DNA from 4 places in the Erwinia sp. 2186 genome. Region 2 is predicted to be linked to each of the others. Evidence: riboswitches for the same ligand, from Rfam matches in the RefSeq annotation. Region 2 holds a riboswitch; each other region holds the start of a gene.
The links. A riboswitch is a leader RNA that binds a small molecule or an ion and turns the genes downstream of it on or off. The one in region 2 is predicted to bind thiamine pyrophosphate.
Positions count from the first base shown of each region.

Region 1: it holds a riboswitch for thiamine pyrophosphate, as region 2 does, so the genes downstream of both, tenA (thiaminase II) here and thiM (hydroxyethylthiazole kinase) in region 2, are expected to answer to the same signal.
Region 3: it holds a riboswitch for thiamine pyrophosphate, as region 2 does, so the genes downstream of both, thiB (thiamine ABC transporter substrate binding subunit) here and thiM (hydroxyethylthiazole kinase) in region 2, are expected to answer to the same signal.
Region 4: it holds a riboswitch for thiamine pyrophosphate, as region 2 does, so the genes downstream of both, thiC (phosphomethylpyrimidine synthase ThiC) here and thiM (hydroxyethylthiazole kinase) in region 2, are expected to answer to the same signal.

Region 1 is NZ_CM173824.1:1,906,264-1,913,724, reverse strand. It holds gene ACXKZG_RS08755 (FAD-binding oxidoreductase) at 1-1,240, shown strand, start outside; gene ACXKZG_RS08750 (TonB-dependent receptor) at 1,393-2,667, shown strand; TPP riboswitch at 2,786-2,890, shown strand; gene tenA (thiaminase II) at 2,956-3,651, shown strand; gene ACXKZG_RS08740 (ABC transporter ATP-binding protein) at 3,648-4,397, shown strand; gene ACXKZG_RS08735 (ABC transporter permease) at 4,394-5,161, shown strand; gene ACXKZG_RS08730 (ABC transporter substrate-binding protein) at 5,187-6,122, shown strand; gene ACXKZG_RS08725 (hypothetical protein) at 6,323-7,084, shown strand; gene ACXKZG_RS08720 (TetR/AcrR family transcriptional regulator) at 7,315-7,461, shown strand, end outside.
Region 2 is NZ_CM173824.1:1,648,048-1,655,508, forward strand. It holds gene apbC (iron-sulfur cluster carrier protein ApbC) at 1-351, shown strand, start outside; gene ACXKZG_RS07490 (GNAT family N-acetyltransferase) at 387-809, opposite strand; gene ACXKZG_RS07495 (hypothetical protein) at 837-1,082, opposite strand; gene ACXKZG_RS07500 (potassium transporter Kup) at 1,233-3,110, shown strand; gene ACXKZG_RS07505 (hypothetical protein) at 3,294-3,557, opposite strand; gene ACXKZG_RS07510 (hypothetical protein) at 3,547-3,669, opposite strand; TPP riboswitch at 3,963-4,065, shown strand; gene thiM (hydroxyethylthiazole kinase) at 4,101-4,886, shown strand; gene thiD (bifunctional hydroxymethylpyrimidine kinase/phosphomethylpyrimidine kinase) at 4,883-5,683, shown strand; gene fbaB (class I fructose-bisphosphate aldolase) at 5,835-6,887, shown strand; gene ACXKZG_RS07530 (FUSC family protein) at 7,040-7,461, shown strand, end outside.
Region 3 is NZ_CM173824.1:3,995,544-4,003,004, reverse strand. It holds gene thiP (thiamine/thiamine pyrophosphate ABC transporter permease ThiP) at 1-1,156, opposite strand, end outside; gene thiB (thiamine ABC transporter substrate binding subunit) at 1,132-2,118, opposite strand; TPP riboswitch at 2,160-2,266, opposite strand; gene sgrR (HTH-type transcriptional regulator SgrR) at 2,302-3,963, opposite strand; gene ACXKZG_RS18740 (sugar efflux transporter) at 4,209-5,387, shown strand; gene leuD (3-isopropylmalate dehydratase small subunit) at 5,427-6,032, opposite strand; gene leuC (3-isopropylmalate dehydratase large subunit) at 6,042-7,439, opposite strand; gene leuB (3-isopropylmalate dehydrogenase) at 7,442-7,461, opposite strand, start outside.
Region 4 is NZ_CM173824.1:4,598,234-4,605,694, forward strand. It holds gene ACXKZG_RS21400 (bactofilin family protein) at 1-336, opposite strand, end outside; gene nudC (NAD(+) diphosphatase) at 528-1,301, opposite strand; gene ACXKZG_RS21410 (Rsd/AlgQ family anti-sigma factor) at 1,386-1,892, shown strand; TPP riboswitch at 2,011-2,111, shown strand; gene thiC (phosphomethylpyrimidine synthase ThiC) at 2,200-4,134, shown strand; gene thiE (thiamine phosphate synthase) at 4,131-4,778, shown strand; gene ACXKZG_RS21425 (HesA/MoeB/ThiF family protein) at 4,768-5,529, shown strand; gene thiS (sulfur carrier protein ThiS) at 5,513-5,713, shown strand; gene ACXKZG_RS21435 (thiazole synthase) at 5,715-6,491, shown strand; gene thiH (2-iminoacetate synthase ThiH) at 6,488-7,461, shown strand, end outside.

The DNA of each region.
Region 1 (7,461 bases), 260 kb from region 2:
GGTGGTTCGCCCGCGCAATGAAGAAGAGCTCAGCCTGCTGGTCAAGGCCTGCGTGCAGCACGGCCTGCCGCTGATATTACGCGGTGGCGCAACCGGCAATTACGGTCAGCTGGTGCCGCTACAGGGCGGCATTCTGGTCGATATGACCGCGTTTAATCAGGTGGTGGAACTGGGTGAAGGCCGCGTGCGGGCGCAGGCGGGGATCCGTCTGGCCGAGATTGAAACGGTGACCCGTCCAGAGGGCTGGGAGCTGCGCTGTATGCCGTCGACCTATCGGCTGGCGACGCTGGGCGGACTGTATGGCGGCGGCTTTGGAGGCATCGGCTCAATCAACTATGGCCCGCTGGGCGCACCCGGCAACGTGCTGAGCGTGAAAGTGATGACCATGGAAGCCGAGCCGCGCATCCTCAGCGTTCCCGCGCCGCAGGCCTTGCTGCTGCATCATGCTTACGGCAGCAACGGCATCTTGCTGGAAGTCGAGCTGGCGCTGGCACCGGTGCATCAGTGGATTGAGCGGCTGGATGTGTTCGACGACTTCACCGATGCGCTGGACTATGCCAATGCCTTTGCCCGCTCGCCAGGGCTGGTGAAACGCCAGCTTGCCCTGTTCGCCGCACCAATCCCGAGCTATTTCACCCATCTGAACGGCAACTACCAGGCCACGCAGCATGCGGTGATTAGCGTGATTGCGGAGCAAAGTGAAGGCCTGTGCAGCGGACTGTTAGAAAAGTATCGCGGCCAGAATGCCGTGCGCCAGACGGCGGACGAGGCGCGTGAAGCCAATGCCTCCTTGATGGAATATTGCTGGAACCATACCACGCTGCATGCGCTGAAAGTGGACAGCACCCTGACCTATTTGCAGACGGCGTTCAATTATTCCACCTATCGTCAGCAGATTATTACGATGGCGGAATTGTTCGGCGATGAAGTTATTTCCCATATTGAATTCCTGCGTGACAACGACAGCAATATCACTGCCAGCGGATTACAATTAATTCGCTATTCCAGTGAAGAAAGATTGAACGAAATAATGCAGATATTCCGCGATCATGATGTAAAAATAAATAACCCTCACGTCTTTACCATTGAAGAAGGTAAGCAAGGGGAAATTAAGGCCGAGGTGGTTTCAGTTAAAAAGGCGCTGGACCCGGCAGGACTGCTCAACCCAGGCAAGCTGCAGGGTTGGGACGTGCGCGACACGCTGGAATTACCAAGCGATCCGCTGTCACTGAATAAATGAAATCGCAATAAAATTAATTACAGTGCGTAAATAACCTGCGTAGCTAAAATAACGCGCTCGCCACTGGACGGTTTTACCGGATACCCAAAAAAAATTACTCAGCAAATTTTGCTGCGGGCAGATCATTTTCAAATTTTGACAGGAAGCTATTGATGAAAACAAAGAAGGTCAACTTTGCGCTAAAGTTGGGTGTACTCGTCGTCTCTCAGGCTTTATTAATGGGTCACGCGCTGGCTGCGGCACCGGTTTCGGATTGTGATGCCGGCGTCGCCGATTCACTGACCGAAATGTTTACCTGCGGCTCGGTCCATGGCAGCCTGCGCAGCCTCTATTATTCCACCCACAACGCCTATTTCTCACCGGGCTATTCGCAGGATACCGTCAGTTACGGTGGCAGCGTGAAGTACGCCACGGCGGAATATTATGGCCTGAGCCTCGGCGTCAGCGGCATTTTGCAACGCGGCATCTCGCATAACGATGACCACCTGATCGGTGAACTGGGGCCAAACGAGACCGGCGTCGGCGAAGCCTATCTGAGCTGGCACTATCAGGACTTCCGCATCACCGCCGGTGACCAGCGTATCAATATCCCGTTTATCGGCGACTACGACTGGCGCATCACCCCGATCCTGTTCCGGGGTGTGGACGCCAATTATGGCGACAGCGACAATTTCCTGCACGCCACCAAAATTACCCGCTATAAACCCTGGGGTGACGATCAGTTTCTCGACACCACCGCCTACACCGACGCCGATGGCCGTACTAACGGCATGTGGGGCATCGGCGGCGGACGTGCCCTGAAGCTGGATGATAAAAAGCTGACCGGCCAGCTGTGGTACGAAGAATACAATAACTACACCAAGATGGTTTACGCCGACAGCTTCCTGTCGTGGTCGGAAAATCCGTTGCAGCCAAAAATTGGCGTGCAGTTTATTCGCGGCCTGAGTCAGGGCGACGCGCTGGCGGGCGAAGTAAACAGCACCAGCTACGGCGCGCAGTATGCGATGAATTTTGTGCCGTCATTGCGCTGGTCACTGAACTGGGACCATATCGCCGCCAGTGAGAATGCCTATGGCAACGGTGCGCTGGTGACGCCTTATGCCCATAACACCTCGTCCGGCCAGTATTTTGCCCAGCCGTTCTTCACCAGTACCCAGGATTTGGGGAGCGGCAACGCCTACTCCACCGATCTGAACTGGACCGCCAACAGCAATATTTCCCTCGGCAGCCGTTACTCCTTTATGGATTTGACCGCCAGCGCCGGCGCGTCCAGCAGCAATCAGTCGGAGTACCTGATTTACGGCACCTACAGCTTTGATGGCGTGCTGAAAGGGCTGAGCCTGACCGACTTTGTCGGCGTGCAAACCACCTCGACCTCTGACAAGAACTTCTGGCAGAACCGCTTAGCGTTAGAATATGATTTCTAAGCCAAAACAGGCTTAGTGGCGCTTAAACAACGGCTTTCGCAAGAAGGCCGTTTTTCATTATGACGCCAACTCGGCTGCCAGCCATCGATTGTAATCAAAAAGTAAATATCGTATAACAAGCCTCTCCGAGGGGTGTCCTTTATGGGCTGAGATGGCGACGTTAGCCGGACCCTTTGAACCTGATCTGGGTCATGCCAGCGAAGGGACGGGTTGGCAATAGCATCACTTTCGATCGTTGCCTGTTCATACCTCTGCACGCCCGGATCTCCACTCACTTTTGGAGGTCCCATGTCTGACAACATGTTTTCCCGTGGTCTTTATGGCCAGCTTCGCCAGCAGGCCGCGGCTGACTGGCAGCACTACGTTAACCACCCTTTTCTTCAGCAGTTGGCCCAGGGCACGCTGCCTGAAAGCGCGTTTCGGCGCTATCTGACCCAGGACTACCTGTTCCTGATCCATTTCGCCCGCGCCTATGCCCTGCTGGTCAGCAAGTTCCGAACCCTGCCAGAAATGCGTGCCGCCACCGCCTCGCTGAATGCCATCGTCGCCGAGCTGCCGCTGCATGTCGGTTACTGCACGCAGTGGGGCATCAGCGAAAGCCAGATGCGCAATGAACAGGAAGCGCCCGAAACCCTCAACTACACCCGCTATGTGCTGGATATCGGCCAGTCCGGCGATGCGCTGGATCTGCTGGCCGCACTGCTTCCCTGCGTCGCGGGCTATGCCGAAATAGGCCTCGGCTTGCTGCACAATCCCACCACCGTCACCGAAGGCAATCCCTACCGCTCGTGGATCGCCAACTACGGCGACGAAAACTATCTGGCCAGCGTTCAGCGGGCGATAGATCTACTGGAAACGGTTGGGGTTCAGCGCGGCGCACAAAGTCGTCTGCCGGAGCTTTCAACCATCTTCACCACCGCCACCCGGCTGGAAAGTGCCTTCTGGCAGATGGGCCTGAATGCCAGTTTGAGTAACGTGGTATGAACAGTCATGACATTGCCCGCGGCGTGATCCCGCCGGGGATTGAGGTGCGCGATCTGACCCTGCGCTACGGCGCACGGACGGTGTTTGAACGGCTGAATGTCGATATCACCGGCGGTCAGTTTGCCGCGATGCTGGGAGCCAGCGGCGTCGGCAAAACCAGCCTGCTGAAGATCATAGCCGGGCTGGCGCAGCCGACGGCAGGCACGGTCACCGGCAGCGATGGCCTGCCGGTGCAGGGACGCGTGGCCTATATGGGGCAGAAAGATCTGCTCTATCCGTGGCTGACCGTTCGCGACAATATCAGCCTCGCCTCACGCCTGCGTGGCGAGAAGCCCGACCGCGAATGGGCCGATGAGCTGACGGCGCGCGTCGGCTTAAGCGGGTATGGCGACAGCCTGCCTGCCGGGCTGTCCGGCGGTATGCGGCAGCGAGCCGCGCTGGCCCGCACGCTTTATCAGCGTCAGCCGATGGTGCTGATGGACGAGCCTTTTTCAGCGCTGGACGCCATTACCCGCACCAGTATCCAGACCCTGGCCTCAGCGTTACTGACCGGCCACACGGTGTTACTGATCACCCACGATCCGCTGGAGGCCTGCCGCCTTAGCCACCAGCTGTTGGTGCTGTCTGCGGCCGGGATTGATGATTCGCATCAGATTGCCGGACTGCCGCCACGGGCCCCTGACGATCGGCACCTGTTGCAGAGCCAGGGTGAATTACTGCAACAGCTGACCCGGGCGGCAGGATGATATCCGTAAAAGAATCGGCCTTTGGCCGCTGGCGGCGTGGCCTGACGGTGTTTATCGGCCTGATTGCCGTCTGGTGGGCAATCACCCGCAGCGGCGTTCCTGCCTTCCTGCTGCCCACGCCGATGTCGGTTGCCGACGTCCTGTGGACCAGCCGCGCGTATCTGGCGGCGCACACGCTGGTGACCGCGGCGGAAATCGTCAGCGGGCTGGTCGCCGGCGTGTTGCTCGGCGCCATCCTTGCGCTGTGCATGATGTTCTCCCCCCGCTTACAGCGCTGGCTGATGCCGCTGGTGCTGACCAGCCAGGCCATACCGGTTTTTGCGCTGGCACCCTTGCTGGTGCTGTGGTTCGGCTTCGGCATCAGCGCCAAGGTGGCGATGGCGGTGCTGGTGATTTTCTTCCCGGTCACCTCGGCTTTCTTCGACGGGTTGCGCCGGGTCAATAACGATCTTCTCGACCTCGCCCGCACCATGGGCGCATCCCGCTGGGCGTTATTACGCCATGTGCGGCTGATGGCGGCGCTGCCTGCGTTTGGCTCCGGGCTGAGGATGGCGGCGGCGGTGGCACCGATTGGCGCCATCATCGGCGAATGGGTCGGCGCAGGCGAAGGTCTGGGCTACGTGATGCTGAACGCCAATGCGCGGATGCAAACCGAACTCTGCTTTGCGGCACTTTTTATTCTGGTGCTGATGACTCTGCTGCTGTGGCTGGCGGTGGACAGTGCACTGCGTCGCCTGATCCGCTGGGCACCGGAAAATGACTGATCGATACCTCACTCAAGGGAAACACATGTTTAAGAAAACCCTCTGCGGCCTGCTGCTGACTGCCGCCTGTGCCCACACTGCCAACGCCAACGACAAGATCACGCTGGTACTGGACTGGTATATCAACCCCGATCACGCGCCGATCATGGTCGCGGAACAGATTGGCGCGTTTAAGGAACAGGGGCTGGAGGTGAAAATTGTGCCGCCTTCCGATCCGGCGTTGCCGCCACGGCTGGTGGCAGCCAAACAGGCCGACCTGGCGATCACCTATCAGCCACAGCTGCATTTCTTTGCCGATCAGGGCTTACCGCTGATGCGCGTCGGCACGCTGATCAACTCGCCGTTAAATACGGTGATGACGCTGGATAAAAGCATCACCTCGCCGGCCGGGCTGAAAGGCAAAAAAATTGGCTACTCGGTCAGCGGTATTGAACAGGCGACGCTGGGCACCATGCTCAACCACGAAAAGGTCAGTCTGGATCAGGTGAAGATGGTCAACGTCAATTTCCAGCTCAACAGCGCGCTGATGGCGGGCCAGGTCGATGCGGTGATAGGCGGCTATCGCAATATCGAAGCGCTGGAGCTGAAGCAGCACGGTCAGGATCCACAGGTGTTCAACGTTGAGGACTACGGCGTTCCGGCCTATGACGAGCTGATTATCGTGGCCAATCGCGATGAGGTGAACGCGCCGAAAATCAAAAAATTCCTCATCGCGCTAAAGAAAGGCAGCGACTACCTGCATGCCCATCCACAGGAGAGTTGGGATGCGTTCGCCAGCGCGCACCCGGACCTTAATAATGCGTTAAACAAAGCCGCCTGGATGAAAACCCTGCCGCTGTTTGCCCGCGATCCTTCACACCTGGATACAGCCCGTTATGATGCTTACGAACGGTTTCTTTTTGACCACAAGCTGATCCAAAAAATAACGCCGGTTAACAATTACGCGATGGAATTACGTTAAGAAATCGTAAAGTCCACCAGCCGGTGCTGGTGGGCGAACCGATGTTGCAGGCCATTTCAAGCTGCTGATTACCCAAGGCTATCTGGCATTATCCTGAAAAGCTTTCTCCCCAGGCTTTCTTACCAATAAGTTATGCCATACTGGAACCTACTGTACAGGTTCTCTGATGCCTGTCCCCCCTCCGACCCCGGGTAAACTCCATGAGCAACTTCCTCAGTCCTGCCGCCGCCTACCTTAATCGCCGCAATGAATTGCTGGCGCAGCGTTCTGTGGTGGAGTCGCCCGTGGTGATTCAGACGATCAATAAGGCGCTGTTAGCCAGTGAGATCGCGATGGCAACCTTCCACGATTTGGAAGCGTTAAAAACCCTGCAACTGCGCAAAGCCAGGCTGATTGACTGGCATGAAGCAGACAGTCAGCAAGAGCTGCAAAACTTCGAGCTGGCCAGTAATGCGCTGACGCTGGCGGACGATGACAATGAGCAGGCATTCCTGAGCTATCAGCGTGATTTTGCCTTAATGGCCGCCTCATTCTCCTGGCAGCATGCCAGCCTGCAGATCGTGCAGAATGAACTGTTCGCCACCACCTTTAACCTGTGGCTGGAGACGCTGGAAGAGCTGTTTGCGTTGCCGGACAGAAAGCTGCTGTTTACCCGCATCAGCAAGATTCTGGCGTTCTCAATCGGTAAAATCCCGGTGCTGGGCGAGGCGATAGACGTTTACCGTATGCTGGTGTCGGTGATGTCCGCCAGTCTGGAAAAAGCCAAAAGCAGCGATGCGTATTTCTCGACGCTTGAAAGCTACACCGAGGCAGCCAACATTTGCAGCCGGGGCATTTTGATTTTCTGCTTCACCACCGAAGCGGTGCTGCGCGGGCGGCCTCTGCCGAACGAGGCGCAGTTGAATGAGAAAATCAAAGGTCATTACGCCAGCGTGATAGACGGAACGCATCCTTATTTTTGAGTCACTTTGCCGCGAACAACGTCCTGAACATGTTCGTGGCAACCCAATCCCCCACCGTTACCCTTCCCTTGTAAAGGGTTGAATCTCCGTCAGCTGCCTCCATACCTTACTATTGACCAACAGGATCACACCGCCCGCCCTGCTCACGAGGCCTTAGGCTTTCTGTGGTAATATGGTGGATGTAAACCCTGTCAGGGTCCTCTTACAGACGACGGATTTAACGAGTTGCTATGTCAGTCACAGCCAAAAGAAAAAACGACCCGGAAGGGTTGAAGAAACGCATCCTTGCCGGTGCGCTTGCCACTTTTGCCGAATTCGGCCTGCAGGGCGCCCGCATGGAACAGATTGCTGAACATGCCCAGACCACCAAACGGATG
Region 2 (7,461 bases):
CTGGTGGATGCCCGAAAAGGTATCGTGATGTTTGAGAAGGTTAACGTCCCGGTATTAGGTATCGTTGAGAATATGAGTATGCATATTTGCAGCAACTGCGGTCACCACGAGGCTATTTTTGGCAGCGGCGGGGCGGATAAATTAGCAGAGCAATACCATACGCGCCTGCTGGCCCAGCTGCCGCTGCACATTACGTTGCGTGAGGATCTGGATGATGGACAGCCAACGGTGGTGCGTCGTCCGGATAGTGAGTTTACGGCGATGTATCGCCAACTGGCCGGTGCGGTGGCTGCCCAGCTTTACTGGCAAGGGGAAGTGATCCCTGCCGATATCGCCTTCCGCGCGGTCTGAGTCACCTTCTCCCGGTTTCATCGCCGGGAGAGCGTTCAGCGCACAAAATGCATCAGCCAGTACTCACCGTGTTCACTCTCGCCGTCAGAAATTATCGTCCAGCCATGCCGTTGATAAAAGGCCACCGCATGATGATTGGCCTTCATGCATTTCAACGCGCCGGTGGAGGTGAACGCCGCCTGCACGGCGGTCAGCAGCAGGCTGCCCACGCGCTTTCCCTGCCAGTCGGGGTCGATAAACAGGCTGTGCAGAAAATTATCGTTAGGTAACACCGCCGCAAATCCGAGGCGGTGACCGTTGTCTTCCGCCACCAGGATGCGCTCGCCCAGCGTGACCCGATCAAAATCTTCCAGCGCCCAGTCACTGCCATCCAGCCAGTGCCAGTTTGCCTTGCGCGACGCAAGAAACAGCGTGCGCAGGAAAGGGCGGTCGGCCTCAGTAAAGGGACGAACGTTCACGACTGGCTCCGGCGCGCGCGGGGACTATCAGACCGGCTTGACATGCCGTTCGCCATCAAGCCCGGTGCCGCGATAGTCGTAGTCAATTTTTCCGGCCTCAAACAGCTCATCAAGCACCTTAAAATTATCCGGTGGCGTCACGTTGCAACGGTGGTTAAGCGTGGTGTCGAGGATAGAAAACCCCCGATCCCCGCGTGAAATCTGTTTCAGGTATTGCAGCATCTTCAGCGCTGCCACGCTGATGCCGTACTGTTCATTAAGCGGTCTGGTCATAATGCGTTGCGTATTGTCTCGGCTCAGGACGGGATGATGCCCAAGAGTAGCGTATTGTTGGCCGTTAGCCAAAAGAGTCCTTGGGCGAAGTTGACGCTTTCCCATCTCCAGGCCAGTGTAAAGAGATTGGGGTTTCATAAGGAAGGCGCAATGACCGCCAGTCAGGACACACAAGAAAATACGCTTAGCCTGCCGGTACTTGCCGCCGGCGCGCTGGGGGTGGTATTTGGCGATATCGGCACCAGCCCGCTGTATACCTTAAAAACCGTGCTCTCTTTGTCGGGCGAAGGACCCACGCCGGAGGTGATCCTCGGGCTGCTGTCGCTGCTGTTCTGGACCATGGTGATGATCACCTCGGTAAAGTATGCCCTGTTTGCGATGCGCATCGATAACCATGGCGAAGGCGGCATTCTGGCGCTGATGTCGCTATTAGTACGTAAGGATAAACGGCGACCGCTGGTGCTGTTTGCCGGGCTTTTTGGTGCGGCGCTGATCTATGGCGACGGTGCGATCACGCCAGCGATCTCGGTACTCTCTGCCCTTGAAGGGCTGACCATCATCCTGCCGGAATCACAACCCTGGATCCTGCCTGGCGCGGTGGTGATCCTGCTGGCGCTGTTTGCCATTCAACCGCTGGGCACGGCGAAGATTGGCAAAGTCTTTGGTCCGATTATGGCGCTGTGGTTCGCGGTTATCGCCGGCCTGGGCATCTGGGGGATTGTGCAGCATCCTGCGGTGCTGGTGGCGCTCAACCCGATGTACGGTATCGACTTTCTCTTCTCCAACGGCATCGTCAGCTTTCTGGTGCTCGGCGGCGTATTCCTTTGCGTCACCGGTGCGGAAGCGCTGTATGCCGATATGGGCCATTTTGGCAAAAAGCCGATCTGGCTGGCCTGGTTTGCTATCGTCTTTCCCAGCCTGCTGCTCAACTACGCCGGACAGGCAGCGTTACTGCTTTCAGGTGCTGACGTGACGCAAAATATCTTCTTCCGGCTTTGCCCGCCGGTATTACAAATCCCGCTGGTGATCCTCGCCACTCTCGCCACCATCATTGCCAGTCAGGCGATTATCAGCGGTGCGTTTTCCATGACCCGTCAGGCAATTCAGCTAGGCTGGCTGCCGAGGCTGCGGGTTAAACAGACTACCGAAGAGAGCTACGGGCAAATCTATATCGGGGCGATTAACTGGTTGCTGATGGTGGTGACCATCTTTCTCGCGGTGTTCTTCAAATCTTCCGACAAGCTGGCAGCAGCCTATGGCATCGCCGTGTCGCTGACGATGATCATGACCTCCGGGCTGTTGTATGTTGCGATGCATGAGGTGTGGCGCTGGAACCGGCTCACCAGCCTGCTGATTGCCGGCGTGTTCTTTGTCATCGACCTGTGCTTCCTGGTCGCCAATATGAGTAAGGTGTTCGAGGGTGGCTATATGCCGCTGATCCTGGCGCTGGTCGTGTACGGCGTAATGCTGCTCTGGCACCGCGGCGTGGAAGCGGCGAGCAGGGCGGTGCACGAAAAATTTATTCCGGTGGACGACTTCCTGGCCATGCTGGAAGAAAAAGCCATACCCAGAGTACCGGGCACGGCGGTGTTTCTGACGCGGGAGAAAGAGGGCACGCCGCCGGTGATGCAGTGGCAGGTGAAGCGAAACGGCTCACTGCATGGGCACGTGCTGTCGCTGACGATCGCTATCGACAACGTTCCGCGCATCAATGCCGACGAGCGCTTAACCGTCACCCAGCTTGCGCCGGGCTTCTGGCACGCGCTGGCGGTGTATGGCTTTATGGAGCGGCCCAACATCCCTGCACTGTTACGCTATCCGCAACTGGATAACTGCGAGCTGGATACCGAGCATGTCACCTATTATCTGGGCCATGAAAACATCATCCCACGCGAAGGTAGCGGCGGCCTGCCGGCCTGGCAGCGCGTGATTTTCAGCTGGATGGCGCGCAACGGCATGCATGTGACCGACTACTACTACCTGCCCAGTGACCGTGTGGTGGAGATCGGTCGCCGCATCCCGGTGTAGCGGTGGAATGTTGATCTGATTACCGCCTGGGGGATGGTAAAGAAAAGCGCCATCCCCCTGGCGGCTGATAGTCGCTTGAGGAAGAGAACACCCAACTCAAGACGCTACTTGCCGAAGCCAGGCTGGATAAGCAGGCGCTTCAGGTGGCTCTTCTGCGCATCACCAAAGGGGCGCTGGAGCGGGTCATCTGACTTTCTTAAAGATGAGCAGGATCAATGGGACGCATACCGCGAAGCCTAATAGAGAGCCTAACGCTGAATCGGAATGATTTTGCGATAGCGCCTTAGCAAACCAGGTGCATTGAGAGGATGTAAATTCCCCTCCCTGGCTCATTGTCTCCGAAAAGTTAAGAGCGAAGACAAGATCGAAGTAAAGCACTAAAACGTAATACGCAACGCAGAGCAGCGCGATACTCACCCACCTTATCCAGAACTTCTTATTCATCATCGTAAGTGCAGTATTTCATTTCTTCTACATGGGATTCGAAAATCTGGCGTTGCTCGCCGTCTGCGTTAGCCAGCCGTTCCACGCTGTACGAATCCTTCAATAATGCGGTCACGGATAGGGTGATCGTATTGCTGTATTTCTGCATAAGTCCCTCTACTTGCTATAGAAATAATCACAGCGGTCATTTTACAAACATTAACCACATGCACAACAAGTATTAGATTTAAGCAAAACTGCTGATCCTGCTAATTGAGCGTTGACTCTAATCCTGGGGGCAGGTCAGGTGTGATAAAGCGGGTATAGAACTGCGGTAATCTTCTTACGCGAAAACCACTGCGGTAGGCATGTGGACACAGGCTTGTGCCAGCAAGCCACTTCCCGTAATCTGGCGGCTGATAGCACGTAGTTAATGACTCGGGGTGCCGTTTCTTTCCAAAGAAAGGGCTGAGAAAAACCCGTCGAACCTGAACTGGATAATGCCAGCGGAGGGAAGTCAGATGCCTGACCGCATCGCCTTCTTGATCGCCGGTTGGGAGTTGTACCATGAACCAACCTCATACCTTTGTCGCGGCGGATGCCGTGGCGTCGCTCCACCTCTTCCGTGAAAAATCGCCGTTAATTCACTGCCTGACCAACGATGTGGTGCAGACTTTTACTGCCAACGTGTTGCTGGCGCTGGGCGCATCGCCGGCGATGGTGATTGATCCCGACGAAGCCGCGCAGTTCAGCGCCATTGCCGATGCCGTGCTGGTCAACGTCGGCACGCTCACCCATTCCCGCAGTGCAGCAATGCTGGCTGCCGTGCACGCGGCCGGAAAGGCGCAGCGTGCCTGGACGCTGGATCCGGTTGCCGTCGGCGCATTGACCTTCCGCACTGAATTCTGTCAGCAGCTGCTGGAACACCGTCCTGCGGCTATTCGCGGCAACGCCTCGGAAATCATGGCGCTGGCGCGCCAGGCAACCTCCGGGCGCGGCGTCGACAGCCTGCATGACTCGGCGCTGGCGCTGGACGCCGCTCGTCTGCTGGCCAGCACCACCGGCGCCATCGTTGCGGTCACCGGGGAAACGGATTACGTCACCGATGGCCAACGGGTGCTGGCTGTGGCTGGCGGTTCGCCGTTGATGACCCGCGTGGTCGGCACCGGCTGCGCGTTGTCGGCGGTGGTGGCCGGATTTGCCGCGGTGCCTGGCGACCGGTTAACGCACGTTGCCAGCGCCTGCCGGATAATGAGCCTGGCAGGCGAACGCGCGGCGATGGCGGCAGCGGGTCCCGGCAGTTTTGTTGCGCTGTTCCTCGACGAGCTGTTCACTCTGGAGGTTCAGGGATGAAGCGCATCAACGCACTGAGCATTGCCGGAACCGATCCCAGCGGTGGCGCGGGCATTCAGGCCGATCTGAAAACCTTCTCGGCGCTGGGTGCCTATGGCACCACCGTGATCACCGCGCTGGTGGCGCAGAATACCTGTGGCGTGCAGTCGGTTTACCGCATTGAGCCCGACTTTGTCGCGGCACAATTACATTCCGTGCTGAGCGACGTGCGCATCGACAGCGTAAAAATCGGCATGTTAGCCAGCAGCGATATCGTCAAGGTGGTGGCTGAAGGACTGAAGGCCTCGTCCGTGCCGTGGATTGTGCTGGATACGGTGATGCTGGCGAAAAGTGGCGATCCGCTGCTTTCGCCGACGGCGGTTGCCACGCTGCGTGAGTGCCTGTTGCCGCACGTTTCACTGATCACGCCAAATCTGCCGGAAGCGGCGGCGCTGCTGGAGTGTCCGGTTGCCACTAACGAAGATGAGATGCGGCGACAGGGAAGGGCGCTGTTAGCGCTGGGTTGCCAGGCGGTGCTGATGAAAGGCGGACATCTGAGCGATGCCGAAAGCCCGGACTGGCTGTTCAGCCGCCAGCTGGAGCAGCGTTTTACCGCGCCGCGCGTGCCAACAAAGCATACCCATGGCACCGGCTGTACGCTTTCCGCTGCGCTGGCCGCGCTGCGACCCCGGCATGATAACTGGGTGTCGACGGTGCAGGACGCCAAGGGCTGGTTACAGGGCGCGCTGGAGCAGGCCGATTCGCTGGAAGTCGGCAAGGGCATCGGCCCGGTGCACCATTTTCATCGCTGGTGGTAGCGGACGATCGGCAACGTTTACACTGGGATCGTTCTGAAAAATGGAGTCAGCAATTTGCCTTAATGTCCGGTTAGGGTCCACGCTGTTGGGGTCAGAAATCATTCATGGCAGGCGTTAATGCCTGCCGGTTTCACCTTAAACAGGAGCTAACATGACGGACATCGTACAGTTATTGGGCAAAGAAGCTGACACTCTTCTGCAACATCGCTGCATGACCATTCCAGCGGAAAGCCTTTATTTACCGGGCGCGGATTATGTTGATCGGGTGATGATCGACAACAATCGTTCTCCTGCCGTGTTACGCAATATGCAGACCCTCTACAACACCGGCCGTCTGGCCGGCACCGGATACCTGTCAATCCTGCCGGTCGATCAGGGCGTCGAGCACTCGGCGGGCGCGTCATTTGCTGCCAATCCACTCTATTTCGATCCAAAGAACATCGTCGAGCTGGCCATCGAGTCGGGCTGTAACTGCGTGGCCTCCACCTATGGCGTGCTGGCCTCGGTGTCGCGCCGTTATGCGCACCGCATTCCGTTTATGGTCAAACTGAACCATAACGAAACTCTCAGCTATCCCACGCAATACGATCAGACGCTGTATGCCAGTGTCGATCAGGCCTTTAAGTTAGGGGCGGTTGCCGTGGGCGCCACCATCTATTTCGGTTCTGAACAGTCTCGTCGCCAGCTGGAAGAAATCTCCGTCGCCTTTGAGCGCGCTCATGAGCTGGGTATGGTCACCGTACTGTGGGCCTACCTGCGTAACAATGACTTCAAGAAAGAGGGTGTGGATTACCATGCCAGCGCGGATCTGACCGGTCAGGCTAACCATCTGGCGGCCACCATCGGTGCCGATATCGTCAAGCAGAAGATGGCGGAAAACAATGGTGGGTATAACGCGGTGAAGTTCGGCTCAACCGACGAGCGCGTTTACAGCAAATTAACCAGCGACAACCCGATCGATCTGGTGCGTTACCAGCTGGCAAACTGCTATATGGGCCGTGCCGGGTTAATTAACTCGGGTGGCGCAGCGGCAGGTGAAACCGATACCGCCGAATCTGTGCGCACCGCGGTGATCAACAAGCGCGCGGGCGGTATGGGGCTGATTTTAGGCCGTAAAGCCTTTAAGAAATCGATGAAGGATGGCGTGGCGCTGATCAATTCGGTGCAGGATGTCTATCTGGCGAAAGACGTCACCATTGCTTAATCGCTAACGATAAGGGGTTGACAATGATTAGCCCCTTATCTTTCACCCTATGTGATTATTTTGTTACAAACTATCGATGCTTAAGCCTCTCCACTCTTGCCTGAAAATCGCTAAAATAGCGCTTTAGTCTGACGTGAGCCGTGAAGTAAATAATGAAGTGGTTATCTAAAAATGCGTGGTTATTTGCCGTTAAAACCTGCATTGCCGCCTTTATCGCCTTATATATCGCGCTGAAACTGAACCTGGATAAACCGGCCTGGGCCATGGTCTCGGTTTACGTGATTTCACAGCTGTATTCTGCCTCCACCCTGTCGAAAGCCTTGTTCCGCTTTCTTGGCACCGTGCTGGGCGGGATCTTTATCTTTCTGATCTACCCGATTACCGTTACCCATCCGATGCTGTTCAGCCTCTGCGTTTCGCTGTGGGTTGCCTGCTGCCTGTATCTGTCGCTGCATGACCGCACGCCGAAGAGCTACGTGTTTATGCTGGCAGGCTACAGCGCGGCGATCATGGGCTTTGCCGATGTCACCACGCCGCTGTCGATCACCTATACGGTGATTTCCCGTATCGAAGA
Region 3 (7,461 bases), 2.3 Mb from region 2:
GCACGATGCCGGGCATGGCCAGAATCAACATGCCGCTCAGTTCCAGCGACTGGCCGAGCCAGACGCGCTGACGCAGGCGCAATTCCCGGCTGCTCCACAGCAGCATCACCGTCAGGATCACACACAGCACCCCCGCGCCAAGCGCGATGCGTATTGAGGTGAAGGTGGCCTGCCACAGCGCCGGTTGGCGTAATACTGCGGGCAGCCCCTGATTCAGGCCATCCACGATCACCGCCAGCAGCGGCGGCAGTAATAAAAGCAGCGCGGCGAAGATTAACAGCGCATCCCACACTTTGGCGCGCCCGCTGTCTTCAGGATTTCGCCAGCCGTTGATGCTTGCCGTGCCCGACGGAATCGCTTTGCTGAGCCACTGACTTAACATCACCAATCCCAGACAGCAGACCATCTGAATCATCGCCAGCAGGGCGGCACGGCCCGGATCGTAATCAAAGTTCAGCGCCTGAAAGATCGCCAGCTCGATGGTGGTGGCTTTTGGTCCGCCGCCGAGCGACAGGACGGTTGCGAAGCTGGCAAAACAGAGCATAAAAATCAGCGCGCCGGCAGGCAGAATTTGCCGCCGCAACCAGGGCCATTCGACCACCACGAAATGGTTCCAGCCGCGTAATCCCAGCTGCGCGGCCAGCTGGCGCTGCTCACCGGGGATCTGTTCCAGCGCCTGCAGCAGCAGACGCGCGGCTAACGGCAAATTAAAGAACACATGCGCCAGCAAAATGCCCTGCAAGCCATACGGCGTGAAGGTATAGGGAATGCCCAGCAACGCGCAGAGATCGGCCAGCCAGCCCGTGCGGCCATAGACGCTGAGGATGCCGAATACCGCCACTAACACCGGCAACACCAGCGTCATCGCGCAGAGTCTTAACAGCGTGTCCCGGCCGGGGAAGCGGCGTCGGTAAAGTGCGCGGGCCAGCGGGATCGCCGGCCCAACCGCCAGTACCGCGGAAAGAAAGGCCTGCCAGAAGGAGAAGCGCAGGACGTGCCAGAGATAGTCATCCTGCCAGAGATCCCGCCAGTGGATCGCCGGCGCACTCAGCCATAGCGCGCTGAATGCGGTCAGGGCCACGGCGACCAGCAGCGTCGCCGCCAGCGCACCGGGCACTAACGGGCCAGCACTCAGCGGCTGACGGCGCGTTGCCATGCACTGATCCATTGGCTACGTTGGCTGGCGACTTCCTGTGACGTGTATTGCAGCGAGTTGGACGGGACGGTCAGGGTATCGAAACCGGCAGGCAGGGTGCTTTTCACCACCGGATACATCCAGTTGCCGGTTGGGATGCTGTCCTGGAACGGTTTATCCAGCATAAATTTCATGAATTTCTGCGCGAGCTCCGGCTGTTTGCTGCTTTTCAGCTGGCCGGCCACTTCTACCTGCAGGTAGTGACCTTCGCTGAAATTGGCGGCGGCATACTGCGATTTCTTCTCTTCAATCAGGTGGTAAGCCGGAGATGTGGTGTAGCTCAGCACCATATCGCCTTCACCCTTGAGGAACAGCCCGTAAGCTTCGCTCCAGCCTTTGGTAACGGTGACGGTTTTCTTCGCCAGCTTCTGCCAGGCTTCCGGTGCCTTATCGCCGAACACTTTCTGCATCCACAACAGCAGGCCGAGGCCCGGGGTGCTGGTGCGGGGATCTTCATAAATAATCTTCAACGGTTTGTCGCTGTTGACCAACTCTTTCAGGCTGGTGGGCGGATTTTGCAGCTTGGTTTTATCGTACACAAAGGCGAACCAGCCGTAGTCATACGGCACAAAGGTCTTATCGTTCCAGCCACCCGGAACGGTGACCTTGCTGGTATCGACCTGGCCTGGTGCGAACAGGCCGGTTTTCTCCGCCGCATCCAGCAGATTGTTATCGAGGCCCAGCACCACATCGGCCTTGCTGTTTTTACCTTCCATCCGCAGACGGTTAAGCAGCGAGACGCCGTCTTCCAGCGCCACGTATTTCAGCTCGCAGCCGCAGTCCGCTTCAAACGCCTTTTTGATGGCAGGACCCGGTCCCCAGTCAGCGGAAAAAGAGTCGTAGGTATAAACAGTCAGGACGGGTTTAGCCGCGAAGGCCGGGAAGGTGCCGAGGATCAGTAAAGGCAGAACTTTTTTTAACACTTTGCGTTCCTTGAAAGTTAGGTGTCGCAAAGGATCTGAGCAATCTGGAGAGTCTCAAATCCCTACGCCGGCATTATCCGGATCAGGTTCGACGGGTTTGTCTCAGCGCTGGCAGTGAAACACCGCGAACGCACCCCGTTGAGAACGGCCTATTCTAGTGATTTCCGCTGGGTAACGAAAGCATCATGCGTCGTCAGGGGCGAACCAGGCGGATTTAAAATCAAACCAGCCCAGCATATTCATTCTGACCCCGCGCATACTGCGTTGACCTTCCAGCAGCAGCCAGTGATGGAACAGCGGATGCAGCGTCCAGGTGTTGATCAGCTGCTTGCCCCAGTCGGCCAGCGGCAGCTTCTGTTCGCGCCAGCGTTGCGCATCCTCTTCCCAGTCCAGCGTGACGCAATGATGCACCAGCGGGATTTCGTACAGCAGCGCAAACACCGAAAATTCCAGCGGCAGGGTGAAGTTGGCACTGCCGAGCCAGATATCGCTTTCGGCTTCGCCACGGTGCCAGACGTCATAATCGACCTGTTGGGTGATCAACTCCACGCCCTGTTCGGCGAGGATCGGCCGTAACGCATTGGCGATGCCCTGATGCTCGACGTGATCGTTATACCAGGTCAGCGTCAGGGTGGTCAGCCCGTCGGGCTTCTGGCTGGCAGCCATATCGCGGCGATGATGCCAGCGCGGCAGCAGGCCATAAGCCGGGAACCAGTAGCGTTGATAGCCAATACCGGCATGATTCAGCAGGGCGATCGGGTTGAACAGCGTGCTGACCCAGCGACGGATGTGTTCATCGCGACCCTGTTCGGATCGCTGGTCAAAAAGCAGGAAATAGCAGCCTTCTTCCAGACGACTCTCTTCTGACTTTTCTTCCAGCCCTTTGCCTTCCAGCTTAACCCCGGCATAAACCAGCTCATCACTGATTTCCGGCAGCACCCAGATATTCACTTCATCAATCAGCGCGCGGTAACCAAAATAGTCATCAAACGCCTGGATCCTCAGTTGGGTGGTCTGATTGCGCACCACCGCATACGGGCCGGTGCCAATCGGCTGACGGGCGAAGTCCGCGAGGAATGGCCACTCTTTTGGCAGGATCATGGTGCTGACGCTGCCCAGCAGCCAGGGAAGCCAGTTGTCGGGCTGATGCAGATGAATATCCAGCGTCCAGGGCGCCGAGGACTCAATGCGATCGAAATGGGCATAAAGGCGTTGGGGCTTCAGTCGCTCAAGGGTGCTGATAATGTCGGCCATCTCCAGCTCACGGCCATGATGAAAGTGGATCGCCGGGCGCAGATAAAACCGCCAGTGCAGCGGAGAAAGCTGCTGCCAGTGGTGGGCAATATCGGCTTCGATTTCCCCATTTTCCTCATTTATCCGCGTCAGGCTGCTAAAAATCTGACGGGCAAGGTGGGTTTCAGAACGACGCAGCGGCGTACCGGGTAACAGATTCAGTAACGAGCGATAGTACATCACCCGCAGGATATGTTTCCCCTGGCGGAAACTGCGGCCAAGATGCGAGATCAGCATCTGTCTGACCGCGTTTTTATCGCCCACCAGCTGCACCAGCTGGTCGATGCGATCGTTCTCCAGCAACTCTTCCGCCCGCTGCTGTTGCAATGCCAGCCCGGTGTAATGGAAGCTGAGCTTTGAACGTTTTCCGCGCCCGGCTTCAGCCTGCCAGTCCAGCCAGCCCTGTTCCTGCATCGCATTCAGCAGATTGCGCATATGCCGGCGGGAGCAGCTCAGTTGTACCGCCAGATCGTTGAGCGTGGTCTCCTGCGGCTGGCCTTCGCAGCACTGCCACAGGCGGATAAACTGTTGTTGTAAGCGGGCAGAAGACATAAAAGAGGAAGCCTTATCAGAAAGCAGTCTGTTTTTTCTTCCTTATATTAGGACGATAATGCCCGCAGATGAAAGAGCGGGAGACATTCTTCGAATGCGCTCTGACATTGATGATTCTGAGTATGGTGCCTTTCACCAGCCAGCCGGGTTAATACCTTGCTGGCTTTTTTCGCTGCTCCATGTTTTCTTCTATGCTTGCTGTTTGTCGACTCACCTCTGTGGCGACTTTTTTTGAAGGATCAGCTATGAAATCGCTCCTCACGCGCCGTCGCCGTATCAATCCTGTTTACGTCGCCTTTATGGCCGTGTCGTTTATGGTGGGCGTGGCGGGTGCGCTTCAGGCTCCGACGCTTAGTCTGTTTCTGACCCGTGAAGTGGCCGTTCGTCCGTTCTGGGTCGGGCTGTTTTACACCATCAATGCGATAGCCGGCATTGCGGTGAGCATTCTGCTGGCAAAGCGCTCGGACAACCGGGGCGACCGCCGCATGCTGATCCTGTTTTGCTGCGTGATGGCGATTGGCAACGCGCTGATCTTTGCCTTCAACCGTGACTATCTGACGCTGATTACCTTTGGCGTGCTGCTCTCCGCGCTGGCCAGCGTGTCAATGCCGCAAATCTTTGCCCTTGCCCGCGAATATGCTGACAGCTCGGCCCGAGAGGTGGTGATGTTCAGTTCGGTGATGCGTGCCCAACTGTCACTGGCCTGGGTAGTCGGGCCGCCGTTGTCCTTTGCGCTGGCGCTGAATTACGGCTTCACCACCATGTTTTTGATTGCCGCCGGACTGTTTGTGGTCTGTGTGGCGCTGATCTGGTTTGCGCTGCCGTCGGTGCCGCGCGTGGAACAACCGCCTGAAGTGGTGATCACCCAAATCAGCGCGTGGAAGAATAAAGATGTGCGGCTGCTGTTTATGGCTTCATTGCTGATGTGGACCTGCAACACCATGTATATCATCGATATGCCGCTGTATATCAGCAGCGTGTTGGGGTTGCCGGATAAGCTGGCTGGATTGCTGATGGGCGTGGCGGCCGGGCTGGAAATCCCGGCGATGTTGTTGGCGGGCCATTATGTGAAGCGCTTCGGTAAACGCAAAATGATGCTGTTTGCGGTGGCGTCCGGGGCGATATTCTATCTGGGGCTGGTGGTGTTCCACGACAAAGCGGCGCTAATGGCTTTGCAGATCTTTAATGCCATCTTTATTGGTATTGTCGCCGGGATTGGCATGCTCTATTTCCAGGATCTGATGCCGGGAAGGCCCGGTGCGGCGACCACATTATTTACCAACAGTATTTCGACGGGGGTGATTCTGGCGGGCGTGATTCAGGGCGCGCTGGCGGAAACCTTTGGCCATTATTCGGTTTACTGGGCGGCGTTGGTACTGTCGATTGGGGCGCTGGTGATGTCGGCCAAAGTGAAGGATGTCTGAGGGACGTTCGGGCGGAAGTGCTTCCGCCCGTGAGGGTCACTAACGCAGAAAGGCCGGCTGGGTTTTCTCATACGCCGTAATGTCGGCGTCATGTTGTAGCGTCAGGCCAATGTTATCCAACCCGTTGATCAGGCAGTGTCGGCGGAAGCTGTCGATGCTGAACGCGTAGTGCTTGCCATCGGCGATGACTTCCTGCTTTTCCAGATCGACGGTGATTTCCACGCCTGGCTGTGCGGCAACCAGCTGGAACAGCGTGTCCACCTCTTCCTCGCTTAATGACACCAGCAGCAGCTGATTGTTAAACGAGTTATTGGCAAAGATATCGGCAAAATCGCTGCCGACAATCGCCTGAATACCGTAGTCAGTCAGTGCCCAGGGCGCATGCTCACGGGAGGAGCCGCAGCCAAAGTTTTCCCGCGTTAGCATAATGCTGGCACCGCGAAATGCGGGCTTGTTCAGCACGAAATCCGGGTTGGGGATCTGGCCTTCTGCATCGCTGTAACGCCAGTCGTAAAACAGGTTGCGGCCAAAACCGGTGCGCGTCACCATCTGCAAAAATTGCTTCGGGATAATCGCATCGGTATCGACGTTTGCCGCATCCATCGGCACCACGATGCCGGTATGTTGGGTAAATTTCTTCGCCATACAGCCTCTTTAAATCAGTTCGCGGATATCAGCAAAATGGCCTGCTACCGCCGCAGCCGCAGCCATTGCCGGGCTCAGCAGATGCGTGCGGCCGCCGCGGCCCTGACGACCTTCAAAGTTGCGGTTGCTGGTGGATGCGCAACGCTCACCGGGATTCAGACGGTCGTTATTCATTGCCAGACACATTGAGCAGCCCGGTAAGCGCCATTCAAAACCGGCATCAAGGAAGATTTTATCCAGACCTTCCTCTTCCGCCTGCGCTTTGACCGGACCCGATCCCGGCACGACATAGGCCTGAACGCCCGGCGCAATCTTGTGGCCTTTCACCACCGATGCCGCCGCCCGCAAATCCTCAATACGTGAGTTGGTGCAGGAGCCGATAAAGACTTTGTCGATCTTCACCTCGGTCAGCCGGATGCCAGGCTGCAAATCCATATAGGCCAGCGCCTTCTCGGCTGAGGCACGCTCAACCGGATCGCTGAATGAGGCCGGATCGGGGATCCGCTCGTTAACGGCGATCACCTGGCCGGGATTGGTGCCCCAGGTAACCTGTGGCGCGATGTCCGCCGCATTTAAGGTCACCACTTTGTCGAAGTGCGCACCGCTGTCGGATTTCAACGTCCGCCACCAGGCGACCGCTTCATCCCATTCCGCCCCTTTCGGCGCAAACTGGCGGCCACGGGCGTAATCAAAGGTGGTGTCGTCCGGCGCAACCAGGCCTGCTTTCGCGCCCAGTTCAATCGCCATATTGCACAGCGTCATGCGGCCTTCCATGCTCAGGGCTTCTACCGCCGGACCACAGAATTCGACCACATGGCCATTGCCGCCGCCGCTGCCGGTTTTGCCAATGATCGCCAGCGCAATGTCTTTGGCGGTGATGCCCGGCGCGGTTTGTCCCACCACTTCAATCTTCATGGTTTTGGCGCGGGACTGCTTCAGCGTCTGGGTGGCCAGCACATGCTCAACTTCTGAGGTGCCAATACCAAACGCAAGTGCGCCAAAGGCACCGTGAGTGGAAGTATGCGAGTCGCCACAGACGATGGTCATACCCGGCAGGGACAGGCCCTGCTCAGGACCGATCACATGCACGATGCCCTGGAAAGGGTGCTTGAGGTCATACAAACGCACGCCGAAGGCTTCACAGTTTTTGATCAGCATTGACATCTGGATCCGCGCCATCTCACCGCTCGCATTGATATCACGCGTCTGGGTAGAGACGTTGTGATCCATGGTGGCGAAGGTCTTTGACGGCTGGCGCACCGGGCGGTTGTGTGCACGCAGACCATCGAAGGCCTGCGCGGAGGTCACTTCATGCACCAGATGACGGTCGATATACAGCAGTGGCGTCTCGCCTGGCGCTTCGTGCACCAGATGCGCATCAAACAGCTTCTCGTATAATGTTTTCATAATCAGGCTTCGCGAATGTAAC
Region 4 (7,461 bases), 2.0 Mb from region 2:
AATTATTTCACCCGTCAATTTACTGCCTGATGAAATGCGGGTTTCTTTCGCCGTCGCGCTCTCATCAGCCAGCTCCAGCGCGGCCTTCGGTGCCTGCGGCGAGGCGGTAGCGACTGAGCCGTTCACTGGCGAGTCTGTTTCTTTCTTATTGAAGTTAAACATATTGGGATCCATCCTTTTAGCGAGAGTTAATAAAACGAATATTAAATAACAGCCGATCGTCACCCTCAGGCAACAATCAAAGAATTTATATTGCGGGAAGAGGTAACAACAAAGAGAAAAAATCCATAAGAGCCACAGGCCCCATAAGTAATGTTCTTTCTTGAACCTTTCCATGGCATCATTCCCTGATGTTATTAACATGACATTAATATTAATGCAGTCTGGCAGACAAAATCAGAACAATAAAATACGTGATGCTGCACGATTAAGCACAGTAGTTTATTTAAAAAAATGAAATACGATGATTAAACACCCGAGCGGGTTCAGCAAAAGCCGGCAAAGGGTGAATTTGCCGGCCTGGGTACTTACTCAGCCTCTTCGCGGCAAAGCACCACGGTATCCTCAATCAGGCGACGGGCGACCGTTCCTGGAGGAGGAAGCTGCGGTAAGGCATCAAAGCGATACCAACCCGCATCCAGTAGCTCTTTGGGATCGATGACAATCTCGCCGCTGTCGTAATCGGCCATAAAAGCCATCATCAACGACTGGGGGAACGGCCAGGGTTGAGAGGAGACGTAACGCAAGTTTTTCACCTTCAGCCCGCTCTCTTCCATCACTTCCCGCGCGACGGTTTGTTCCAGCGTTTCGCCGACTTCAACAAAACCGGCCAGCACCGTGTAGATGCCGTTACGGTGTTTGGTATGCTGGGCCAGCAGGATCTCTTCCCCACGGCGGATCGCCACAATGATGCAGGGCGCGATTTGCGGGTAATAGCGCTGTCGACAATGGCGGCAGAGGCAGGCAAGTTCGGTTTTGCTGTGGTGCATTTCATGGCCGCAGTAGCCGCACCACTTATGCGAGCGATAGAACTCCGCCAGCTGGATCCCTTTACCCGCCAGCTGGAACAGGCCCACGTCCAGATCGAGGATCTGACGCAAGGATCCCATGCCCTCTTGACGGTTCTCACAGATCAGCCAGACGGGATCGCCCTGCCACTCGCCGATTTGTGATCCGTTCGATCCTGTCAGGCTTAATTCTTGCGCGCTACCGAACGGTAATTGACCTTTCGGTAACCAAAGTTTATGTTCATGACTGACAACCCACCAGCCAACGTCTACGCTTGAAATCTCACGTTGCATAAAATTGCTCATCCTCAGCTTTACAGACTTTCTGAATTACTGGATTGGGGCGAAATAGTAATAATTACACTCATGGAGTCACTCATGCTTAACCAGTTAGAAGTTCTGACCGCGCGCGTCGGCGGATGTAGCGACCTGGTAGACTTTTGTCTACGCTCCCGCAGGCAGTTGTTGATTGCCTATTATCGTCTGGTTGGCATCAAGCCTAACAAGGAATCGCTCACTACGCTCGATGAAAACGCGCTGGACAGCTTCTGTCAGGGATTGGTGGATTACCTTTCCACCGGGCATTTCACCGTTTATCAACGCTTTATTCAGGAGATGGAAGGCAGCGAACAGTTGGCTAAAGCCGCGCTGATCTACCCTTCCCTGCAGGCAAACACCGAGATGATCATGCAGGTGTATGATACCCATCTCGAGAAGGCTATCGATCACGATAACTGTCTCGAATTCCAGAATGCTTTGTCCACAGTGGGCGAAGCGCTGGAAGCGCGTTTCACGCTTGAAGACCGCTTTATTCAGCTGGCGCTGGAAAAAACGGCGGATAAGCCTGAGGCAGCTAATGAGAGTGCGCTTGCCCGTCCGGCGTAAACGTTATCAGATTGTAAACCCCTTGTAGTTTCAAAAAAGCCCCTTTATGCTGAAAGGGCACTATGTGGCGAGGCCAGACCTGCCACGATTGTTTTGCTGGTGCTGTCTGCCAGCAAAATTCTTCTTGTCGGAGTGCCCTTAGGGGCTGAGACCGTTAATTCGGGATCCGCGGAACCTGATCAGGTTAGTACCTGCGAAGGGAACAAGAGTAAATCTTCAGTGACGGTGTGGATCCGACCATTTTCACACCCTGCGCTTACTCCTCCGAACTCCAGGCAAGCAAATTCCCTTTTTTCAGGAACGAGCTATGTCTACCCGTGATAAAAGACTGACCCGCCGCAAACAGCGCGCAGAAGCCCAGCAGTTTATCGACTCCCTTCAGGGCACCGCTTTCCCCAATTCTAAACGCATCTGGCTGAACGGTTCGCGCGAGGATATTCGCGTGCCGATGCGTGAAATCCAGCTCAGTCCGACGATGGTCGGTGGCAGCAAAGACAATCCGCAGTTTGAAGATAACGAACCGGTACCGGTGTATGACACGGCCGGACCTTATGGCGATCCTGACGCAAAAATTGATGTGCATCGCGGACTTGCCAGACTACGCAATGACTGGATTGAACAGCGTGGTGATACTCAGCACATTGAGCAGCTCAGTTCGGTGTATACCCAACAGCGCCTGGCGGATGAAGGCCTCGATCATTTGCGTTTTGACCATCTTCCCCGCCCACGCAAGGCACTGGCTGGCCGCTGCGTGACGCAAATGCATTACGCGCGTTTGGGCGTGATTACGCCAGAGATGGAATTTATCGCCCTGCGTGAAAATATGGGCCGCGAACGTATCCGGGGTGACGTGCTGTTGCAACAGCATCCCGGCAATAGCTTTGGTGCCAGCCTGCCGGAAAATATCACGGCAGAGTTCGTCCGGCAGGAAGTGGCGGCCGGCCGCGCCATCATCCCTGCAAATATTAACCATCCTGAATCCGAACCGATGATTATTGGCCGCAATTTCCTGGTGAAGATTAACGCCAATATCGGTAACTCCGCGGTCAGCTCGTCGATTGAAGAGGAAGTGGAGAAGCTGGTGTGGTCCGCCCGCTGGGGCGCCGATACGGTGATGGATCTTTCTACCGGGCGCAATATTCATGAGACGCGCGAATGGATCCTGCGTAACAGTCCCGTTCCGATTGGTACGGTTCCGATCTATCAGGCGCTGGAAAAAGTGAACGGTGTGGCAGAGGATCTCAACTGGGAAGTGTTCCGCGATACCTTGCTGGAACAGGCTGAACAGGGCGTCGATTACTTCACCATCCATGCCGGTGTGTTGCTGCGCTATGTGCCGATGACCGCAAAACGCCTGACGGGGATCGTCTCCCGGGGGGGATCGATCATGGCCAAGTGGTGCCTGTCTCACCACAAAGAGAGCTTCCTCTACGAACACTTCCGCGAGATCTGCGAGCTGTGCGTCGCCTACGACGTTTCGCTGTCGCTGGGCGACGGACTTCGTCCAGGATCGATTCAGGATGCCAACGATGAAGCGCAGTTTGCCGAGCTGCATACGCTGGGCGAGCTGACCAAAATTGCCTGGGAGTATGACGTGCAGGTGATGATCGAAGGGCCAGGACATGTGCCGATGCAGATGATCCGCCGTAATATGACCGAGCAACTCGATCACTGCCATGAAGCGCCCTTCTATACGCTCGGCCCGCTAACCACCGATATCGCGCCTGGCTACGACCATTTCACCTCCGGTATTGGCGCGGCGATGATTGGCTGGTTTGGCTGCGCAATGCTCTGTTACGTCACGCCGAAAGAGCATCTGGGCTTGCCCAACAAGGAAGATGTTAAGCAGGGTCTGATTACCTACAAGATTGCCGCGCATGCCGCCGACCTGGCAAAAGGGCATCCCGGCGCGCAGATCCGCGATAACGCCATGTCCAAAGCCCGCTTCGAATTCCGCTGGGAAGATCAGTTTAATCTGGCACTCGATCCTCATACTGCGCGCGCCTATCACGATGAAACGCTGCCGCAGGAATCGGGCAAGGTCGCCCACTTCTGTTCAATGTGCGGCCCGAAATTCTGTTCGATGAAAATTACTCAGGAAGTGCGGGACTATGCCGCCAGACAGGAGGCGGAAGCCAAACCGATTGAGGTTGGTATGGCCGAAATGTCAGAGGCTTTCCGTACCCGCGGCGGGGAACTTTATCACCCCGCCGATGCGCTGTCGCAGGAGGAAAAAGCATGAGCCGCTCAGCCTTCCCGCCAACGTCGGCCCAGCTTGGACTCTATCCGGTCGTGGAAACGGTGCCCTGGATCGCGCGCCTGCTTGAAGCGGGCGTGCGTACGATTCAGTTACGAATCAAGGATCTGCCTGACGCGGCGGTCGAAAACGATATCGCGGCGGCTATCGAACTGGGTAAGCGTTATCAGGCACGCCTGTTTATCAATGACTACTGGCAGCTGGCGATTAAATATCAGGCCTATGGCGTGCATCTGGGCCAGGAAGATTTGGATGTCGCCGATCTGGATGCGATCCATCGCGCCGGATTACGGCTTGGGCTTTCAACCCATGACGATGCCGAGCTCGATCGGGCGCTGGCTGAGAAGCCGTCCTATATCGCCCTCGGACACGTCTTTCCGACCCAGACCAAAAATATGCCCTCTTCGCCGCAGGGATTGCAGGAGTTGCAGCGCCATATTTCCCGCCTGAAAGGGATTTCCACGGTGGCGATTGGCGGCATCAGTCTGGAACGGGCACCGCAGGTCTTGGCAACCGGCGTGGGAAGCATTGCGGTGGTCAGCGCCATCACGCTGGCGCCTGACTGGCAGGCAGCTACCGCGCAGCTGCTCGATCTGGCTGGAAACGGGGACGAAGCCCATGTTCAGTGACAACGACTTTTTACGCTACAGCCGTCAGCTCCTGCTGGAGGAGTTTGGCCTCGATGGCCAGCAGAAATTGCAGGCAGGCAGCGTACTGATTATCGGCCTCGGCGGATTGGGTTCACCTGCGGCGCTGTACCTCGCTGCCGCAGGCGTTGGCAAGCTGGTGCTGGCCGATGACGATAGCGTGCATATCAGTAATCTTCAGCGCCAGGTGCTGTTTCGCACGAATGAAACCGGTCAGTCCAAAGTCGCCGTGGCGAAGAAGCACCTACAGTCGCTAAACCCGCAGGTGGAGTTTATTGCTCTGGCGCAGCGGATGACGGCTGAATCACTCAGGGAAGTCGTGCAGCAGGTCGACCTGGTGCTGGATTGCAGCGACAACATGGAAACCCGCCATGCGGTCAATGCCGCCTGCGTGGAACAGGGTAAGCCGTTAGTCAGTGCCAGCGCCGTTGGCTTGGGTGGCCAGCTGCTGGTGCTTACGCCTCCTTTTGAACACGGTTGCTATCGCTGCTTATGGCCGGACGCAGATGAACCCCAGCGAAATTGCCGTACCGCAGGCGTGCTGGGTCCTGTGGTGGGCGTAATGGGTACCTTACAGGCGTTAGAAGCCTTAAAGATGCTGGCAGGCCAGCCGTCCTGCCTTGACGGCAAACTTCGGCTGTTTGACGGCAGGCAACAAACCTGGCGAACGCTGTCGCTGCAACGCAGTGTGGATTGCCCGGTATGCGGGGTCAGTGATGAAAATCGTGGTTAACGATGAAAACCTGACGCTGGCCGGCACGCTGACGCTGGCCGGGCTGCTGGAGCAGCTTTCCCGCCACCAGCCAGGCACCGCGCTGGCCGTTAACCAGCAGATTATTCCCCGCGATCGCTGGTCCTCTTACTTATTACAGGAAGGCGATGATCTGGTGATTTTCCAGGCCATTGCCGGAGGCTGACATGCTGCAAATTGCTGATAAAACCTTTTCGTCTCGTTTATTTACCGGTACGGGCAAATTCTCCAGTCCACAAATGATGCTTGCGGCGTTGCGCGAGTCCGGCAGCCAGCTGGTCACCATGGCGATGAAGCGGATTGATTTACGCGGTGGCGATGACGGGATCCTGCGGCCTCTTCAGGAACTGGGCGTGCAGCTGCTGCCAAACACGTCCGGCGCTAAAACCGCAGAGGAAGCCATTTTTGCTGCCCGTCTGGCACGCGAAGCCCTGGGCACCCATTGGCTAAAGCTGGAAATCCACCCGGACGTTCGCTATCTGCTGCCCGATGCCATCGAAACGCTGAAAGCAGCGGAGATCCTGGTGCGGGAAGGCTTTACCGTATTGCCGTACTGCCACGCCGATCCGGTGCTGTGCAAGCGGTTAGAAGAAGTGGGCTGTGCGGCCGTGATGCCGTTGGGTGCGCCGATCGGCAGTAATCAAGGGCTGAAAACACGCGATCTGCTGGCGATCATAATCGAGCAGTCTAATGTGCCGGTGGTGATAGATGCCGGCATTGGCGCGCCCAGCCACGCCAGTGAAGCGCTGGAAATGGGTGCTGACGCGGTGCTGGTGAATACCGCAATGGCCTCCGCGCAAGACCCGGTGCAAATGGCGAGGGCGTTCAGACTTGCTGTTGAAGCTGGCGCACTGGCTTACCGCAGCGGGTTGGGCAGTCGCCACCATCAGGCCGTGGCCACCAGCCCGCTGACCCACTTTTTGCAGGCAGGAGAGCCGCAATGAAAAGCTTCGTCTCACAGTGGGAAACGCTCGATTGGGATGATATTCGCCTGAGGATCCACAGCAAAACGGCCGCGGATGTTGAGCGAGCGCTGAATGCGGTCAACGTCGGGCGGGAAGAGCTGATGGCCCTGCTCTCGCCCGCTGCTCAGGCCTATCTGGAGCCGCTGGCGCAAAAGGCCCAGCGCTTAACCCGGCAACGCTTCGGCCATGCGGTTAATCTCTTTGTGCCGCTGTATCTGTCCAATCTCTGTGCCAACGACTGCACCTATTGCGGCTTCTCGATGAGTAACCGCATCAGGCGTAAGACGTTAGATGCTGATGAGATTGCCCGGGAATGTCAGGCTATCCGCAAGATGGGGTTTGATAACCTGTTGCTGGTCACCGGCGAGCATCAGGCAAAAGTCGGCATGGCTTACTTCCGTGAACATGTTCCCGCCATTCGTCAGCACTTCAGTTCCTTAATGATGGAAGTGCAGCCAATGAGTGAAGCGGAGTATGCCGAACTGAAAACATTAGGGCTGGATGGCGTACTGGTCTATCAGGAAACCTATCATCCTTCGGTCTACAGCCAGCATCACCTTAAAGGCAACAAGCAGGATTTCTTCTTCCGGCTGGAAACGCCAGACCGGTTGGGCCGTGCCGGCGTGGATAAGATTGGCCTGGGCGCTTTGATCGGCCTGTCAGACAGTTGGCGCACCGACTGTTATATGATGGCTGAACACCTGTTATGGCTGCAGAAAACCTACTGGCAAAGCCGATATTCGGTGGCCTTTCCCCGACTCCGGCCTTGCGCGGGCGGCATTCAGCCGGCGTCGATCATGGATGAAGCGCAGCTGGTTCAGGTTATTTGCGCTTTCCGGCTGTTTGCACCGGAAGTTGAGCAGTCGCTCTCAACCCGGGAATCACCCCAGTTCCGCGATAAGGTGGTGCCGCTGGCGATTAATACTGTCAGCGCCTTTTCGAAAACGCA